Neobacillus sp. PS2-9: one gene and its partner. Each later gene encodes a partner of the first gene's protein in a complex. Links are inferred from orthologs where the notes say so. Each region holds a gene or a part of one and is shown on either strand. Other genes may lie near its edges.

The links.
Region 2: the proteins of groL (region 1) and metK are in contact, whole or in part, in a cryo-EM structure (PDB 8P4O), measured with the Escherichia coli proteins. The link is inferred for Neobacillus sp. PS2-9 from one-to-one orthologs.

What each region holds. Positions count from the first base shown.
Region 1 is NZ_CP133269.1:4,955,418-4,958,721, reverse strand. What follows is about bases 236-3,203. They hold groL (chaperonin GroEL), read left to right. Parts: upstream 236-887; coding sequence 888-2,519; downstream 2,520-3,203. Other genes in these bases: RCG25_RS24685 (SF0329 family protein), read left to right, coding at 3,199-3,203; RCG25_RS24690 (M24 family metallopeptidase), read left to right, coding at 2,751-2,861; groES (co-chaperone GroES), read left to right, coding at 554-838; RCG25_RS24705 (CPBP family intramembrane glutamic endopeptidase), read right to left, coding at 236-237. Also shown: more of RCG25_RS24705, read right to left, coding at 1-235; more of RCG25_RS24685, read left to right, coding at 3,204-3,304.
Region 2 is NZ_CP133269.1:1,288,130-1,291,268, forward strand. The notes cover bases 337-3,139. They hold metK (methionine adenosyltransferase), read left to right. Parts: upstream 337-1,038; coding sequence 1,039-2,241; downstream 2,242-3,139. Other genes in these bases: pckA (phosphoenolpyruvate carboxykinase (ATP)), read right to left, coding at 337-432; asnB (asparagine synthase (glutamine-hydrolyzing)), read left to right, coding at 2,501-3,139. Outside these bases: more of pckA, read right to left, coding at 1-336. UniProt on the Escherichia coli protein: Catalyzes the formation of S-adenosylmethionine (AdoMet) from methionine and ATP.

The DNA of each region.
Region 1 (3,304 bases):
GGACGAGCCGAAAGAACTGTTTCTTTCCTCTAATCTTTTTGCGTTGAATTCTTTCCGTAAGAGGAAAAGAATGATGATGAGGGCTATTGAAAAGCTTGCAATCAGCCAAATAGGTACAGCGAGCCTTTGATTAATTCCTGCATATTTAAAACCGAATAGTAATAATGGCAGTCCAACTAGACTGGAAAGCTGCATAGCAATATATACAATGATGATCCACCAATATTCTTTTTTCAAATGCTAATCTCCTTTTCGCACATCTATATAAATTAATTAAACTGTATGCTTATCTTTATTACGCTATTTTCTATTTTACTCTTAAAATGAGCCTTGTTTCAATTTAGTTGAACTATTTTAATAAGTCAGGTATAGAATGTCCTCTTATTCGCATACTTTATAAGGTTGTAAAAAATGATTTTTTTACCAAAAATTTTTGTGCTTCATACTTGCAAAAGATTATCAGATTCATTATTATAATAATTGTGTTAGCACTCATTAATCGAGAGTGCTAATAATGGCAGAATTACATATATATTTGAGGAGGTTGTTTGATTTGTTAAGACCATTAGGTGATCGCATTATCATTGAGCTTGTTGAATCAGAAGAAAAAACTGCAAGCGGTATCGTATTACCAGATTCAGCGAAAGAAAAGCCTCAGGAAGGAAAAGTTGTTGCCGTTGGTACTGGCCGTGTACTTGAAAGCGGAGAGCGTGTAGCACTTGATGTTACTGAAGGCAATCGCATTATCTTCTCAAAATACGCTGGTACAGAAGTTAAATACCAGGGTGTTGAATACTTAATTTTACGTGAAAGCGATATCCTTGCTATTGTTGAGTAAGGTTTACAAAAATATAAAATTGAAAACTTATGAGGAGGTTTTTTGAAAAATGGCTAAAGAGATTATGTTTAGTGAAGAAGCACGCCGCGCAATGTTACGTGGTGTTGATGCCCTAGCAAACGCTGTTAAAGTTACTCTTGGACCTAAAGGACGCAACGTGGTTCTTGAGAAAAAATTCGGTTCACCACTTATCACAAATGATGGTGTAACGATTGCAAAAGAAATCGAATTAGAAGATGCATTCGAAAACATGGGTGCAAAGCTTGTTGCTGAAGTAGCTAGCAAAACTAACGATGTTGCTGGTGACGGTACAACAACTGCAACTGTTCTTGCACAAGCGATGATTCGCGAAGGCTTAAAGAACGTGACTGCAGGTGCAAACCCAATGGGTATCCGTAAAGGGATCGAAAAAGCGGTTGTAACTGCTGTAGAAGAATTAAAAGCGATTTCTAAACCAATCGAAAACAAAGCTTCTATCGCACAAGTTGCTGCAATTTCTGCTGCTGACGAAGAAGTAGGTCAATTGATTGCTGAAGCAATGGAGCGCGTTGGTAACGACGGCGTAATCACAATCGAAGAATCAAAAGGCTTCACAACTGAATTAGACGTTGTTGAAGGTATGCAATTTGACCGTGGATATGTATCAGCTTACATGGTAACAAACACGGACAAAATGGAAGCTGTTTTAGAAAATCCATATATCTTAATCACTGACAAGAAGATTTCTAGCATTCAAGAAATCCTTCCAGTACTAGAGCAAGTAGTACAACAAGGTAAGCCATTATTACTTGTTGCTGAAGATATCGAAGGTGAAGCATTATCTACATTAGTAGTGAATAAGCTTCGCGGAACGTTCAATGCAGTAGCTGTTAAAGCTCCTGGCTTCGGTGACCGTCGTAAAGCTATGCTTGAAGATATCGCTGCATTAACTGGCGGTGAAGTAATCACTGAAGAGCTTGGCCGTGACCTTAAATCTGCTACAATCGCATCTTTAGGACGCGCTTCTAAAGTGGTTGTAACAAAAGAAAATACTACAATCGTTGAAGGTGCTGGTGAAACAGCTTCAATCGAAGCTCGTGTAAACCAAATCCGTGTTCAATTAGAAGAAACAACTTCTGAATTTGATCGTGAAAAATTACAAGAGCGCTTAGCTAAGTTAGCTGGCGGTGTAGCAGTCATCAAAGTTGGTGCTGCAACTGAAACAGAATTAAAAGAGCGCAAGCTTCGTATCGAAGACGCTTTGAACTCAACTCGTGCTGCAGTTGAAGAAGGTATCGTATCCGGTGGTGGTGTAGCCCTTCTAAACGTATACAGCAAAGTAGCTGAAATTCAAGCTGAAGGCGACATTCAAACTGGTATCAACATCGTATTACGTGCGATGGAAGAGCCTGTACGCACAATCGCTCACAACGCTGGTCTTGAAGGATCTGTTATCGTTGACCGCTTAAAGCGCGAAGAAGTTGGCACTGGCTTCAACGCTGCTAATGGCGAATGGGTAAACATGATTCAAGCTGGTATCGTTGACCCAACTAAGGTAACACGTTCAGCTCTTCAAAACGCTGCATCTGTAGCAGCTATGTTCTTAACAACTGAAGCAGTTGTTGCTGACAAGCCAGAACCAGCTGGTCAAGGTGGAATGCCTGACATGAGCGGTATGGGTGGAATGGGCGGCATGATGTAATCTGCCCGTCAATCCCTTGAAATATAAGGGTTTTGAAGTAAGGTAAAGTGAAATGCAAACATATTTGCTAATATAGTGGATTATAATCGGGGCTTCTCATTAGTTGTGCAAACTTTTGGGAAGCTTCTTTTTTCATTTCATTTGTAACGTGGAGATAGATCTTCTTGGTGATTTGACCATCGGAGTGACCAAGTCTATCCATTTTTACATCGTACCGGGCATGGAGTCTGCTTGCGAAACCACGAAGGACCATATATTGCAGAAGGTAGCAACGAAATATTAAAGGAAAATATGGTGATTACGATTGAGCCAGGCAACCAACCTGATAATTTCTACAGTTGATATAAGTGAGTCAATCGAATCCGTTTTGTTTACGTTGAATAATGCTGTAGTACAGGTGAATCGAATAATATGCAAATTGGAGGTGAACCTGATGGGTCATCTCTTATTTGTGGTAGGGATGATTATTATTGATGAGATCTGCTCGATATATATTTTTTAAATAATATTGTTGTCATAAGTCGAATGTCCTTATTATTTCGCTCACTATTATCGATACATCAGAAATTCAAGTCCACTTAAACCTTGTATTTAGTATGTTCGATGTGTTGGTTATTGTATTATGGATAGAACGACTGCCTCAATAAATATATATAATATAAAAGTTAAGGAGAACTACATGACCTGGAACAAATTGAAGCAAAATCTGGAGAGTTTTCTCTGTCCTGCATTATATGGAAGGGTTGAATACCGTGCAACAAGCTACCGTTATTTACCTGATAAAG
Region 2 (3,139 bases), 3.7 Mb from region 1 along the record:
ATCCTCTGATGGACGTATAAATAGTTGATGAACAAAAAGATTGTGCCAGGCAAATTCATTCACTACTTGGATAGGCAATCGGGATTTTTTATCTGCCCCTGCAAATCCTTTAAACACAAAAATCTCTTCTTGTTGTTTTAAATAATTTAGGACTTTTTGATAAAGTTTCGTAAATATTTCTTCAGATATAGGTTGATTCAACGAACCCCAAGCAATCTTATCCTTTGTGGACTCTTCCATCACAACGAATTTATCTTGAGGTGAGCGGCCTGTATATTTACCAGTTGAAACGCTTACAGCGCCAGTCGAAGTTAAAGAACCTTCGTTACGACATAAGATCTTTTCTACTAACTGGGGAACTGATAATTGCACGTGGACATTACTTTCTGATAACATTTGTTTTAAGTCATTGGGAATATGAACAGAATTCATCTACTGCAACCTTCCTTTTTCCATGTTTTTAATGGTAATAATTTAATAAAAAGTATAACACATTTATTCAAATAATCTATACTAATTAATGAAAAATAGGTTGTATGGATTAAATTTAAATTTCTTGAAAAATGCATTGACATTGTTCGACAGTGTAGGTTATTATTTACCCTTGAACGGATACTCTCTTATCCCGAGCTGGTGGAGGGACAGGCCCAATGAAACCCAGCAACCTGCAAACGAAAGCAAGATAGTAGTAGGTTTTCTTCTATTATTATTTTCGGGCAAAGGTGCTAAACCTGAAGCAAGGCCTAGCCTTGAACGATAAGAGTGAAAGGCGCGCAAAACTTTTGCTATCAACCTTTCCTCAGAGATGGAAAGGTTTTTTGTTTGCAAATGATTTCGTGCTATATAATCGCTTCTATTTATTCCATCGTTAGAATTTTCTATGGGGTTATTGCAGAATATTGTTTAATTAATAAAAACCCTGTATTTATTTCATACTACTAAGGGAATGAGTTCCGTATCAATCCGAGGTTAAACGGCAAGGTCATTACATACCCACACAGATAACCTCACTTATCTCACTATATAGGAGGAATTCAGATGTCAACAAAACGTCGTTTGTTCACTTCTGAATCAGTAACTGAAGGTCATCCCGATAAGATCTGTGACCAAATTTCTGATTCCATTTTAGATGCTATTTTAGCAAAAGATGCTAATGCACGTGTTGCTGCTGAAACTTCAGTTACAACTGGTTTAGTTTTGGTTGCTGGCGAGATTACTACTTCAACTTACGTGGACATTCCAAAAATTGTTCGTGAAACAATTAAAAGCATTGGTTACAATCGTGCAAAATACGGATTTGACTCCGAAACATGTGCAGTTTTAACTTCTATCGATGAACAGTCTCCTGACATCGCGATGGGTGTTGACCAAGCGCTTGAAGCTCGTGAAGGCCAAATGTCAGATGAGCAAATTGAAGCAATTGGTGCAGGCGACCAAGGTTTAATGTTTGGTTTCGCATGTAATGAAACAAAGGAGCTTATGCCGCTTCCAATTTCCCTTGCGCACAAGCTTGCACGCCGTTTAACAGAAGTTCGTAAAGAAGAGCTACTTCCTTACCTACGTCCAGATGGAAAGACACAAGTAACAGTTGAATATGATGAGAACGATAAACCAGTTCGTATTGATACAATCGTTATTTCTACTCAACACCACCCTGAAGTTACATTAGAACAGATTCAACGTAATCTGAAAGAGTATGTGATCAATCCGGTTGTTCCACAAGAATTAATCGATGAAAATACAAAATACTTCATTAACCCAACAGGCCGTTTCGTTATCGGCGGACCACAAGGGGATGCTGGTTTAACAGGCCGTAAAATCATTGTTGATACTTACGGTGGCTATGCACGTCACGGCGGTGGCGCATTCTCTGGTAAGGATCCTACAAAGGTTGACCGTTCTGCCGCTTATGCAGCACGTTATGTAGCAAAGAATATTGTTGCTGCAGGACTTGCTGAGAAGTGTGAAGTTCAACTTGCTTACGCAATCGGTGTAGCAAGACCGGTTTCCATTTCTGTTGATACGTTTGGCACTGGCAAAGTAAGTGAAGATGTATTAGTTGATTTAGTAGAACAAAACTTTGATCTACGCCCAGCTGGTATCATTAACATGTTGAACCTTCGCCGTCCTATCTACAAGCAGACAGCAGCTTACGGACATTTTGGCCGTACAGATGTGGATCTTCCTTGGGAGCGTACAGACAAAGCAGACACATTAAAAGAACAAGCAGCAAATCACTAAAAATCATTCGCCCTCAAGCGAATACCCTAATAGAAGGGAGTTGCATTTTAAATGTAACTCTCTTTTTCTTTTTTCGTCTAAATGGTTGGTACGTAATTGGTTATTGGAATAAAATGTTTAAGTAGGTCTAAAGAAGTGAAAAATGATAGTACGAAAATTACCTATAAGTTCACAGTGTTATTTTAATAAAAAAGTGGTAGTATTATAGAGATGTTTTTTAGAGAATGTTTAATTTAGATTGGAGTAGGTGAGGTACATAATGTGTGGTTTTATCGGTTGTGTACACGACAAAACACAAAACTTTAGTGATGAACAAAAACAACTATTTAAAAATATGAACGATATCATTACCCATCGTGGACCGGATGATGATGGTTTTTATTATGACGAACATATTCAATTTGGATTTCGCCGTTTAAGTATTATTGATATTGAGAGTGGACATCAGCCATTAACATATGAAAACGAACGTTACTGGATTATTTTTAATGGTGAAGTTTATAACTATGTCGAGCTTCGTGAGGAATTGGTAAAAGAAGGCCTTTCGTTTGCAACGAGCTCTGATACTGAGGTTATTATTGCCTTATACAGTCATTTAAAAGAGAAAGCAGTGGAAAAGCTGCGTGGAATGTTTGCTTTTATCATTTGGGATAAACAAGAGCAAAGATTATTTGGTGCCCGTGATCCGTTCGGTATCAAACCATTCTTTTATTTAGAAGACGGTGAGAAAACCTTCTTTGCTTCAGAAAAGAAAAGTATCTTGCTTGCACTTGAAAATGATGTTTTAGACTATGATTCTCTTCAGCATTATTTAACGTATCAATTTGTTCCTGAACCCAATACCTTATCAGAAGGGATTAAAAAGCTTGAGCCAGGTCATTATTTTACAAAAAAAATT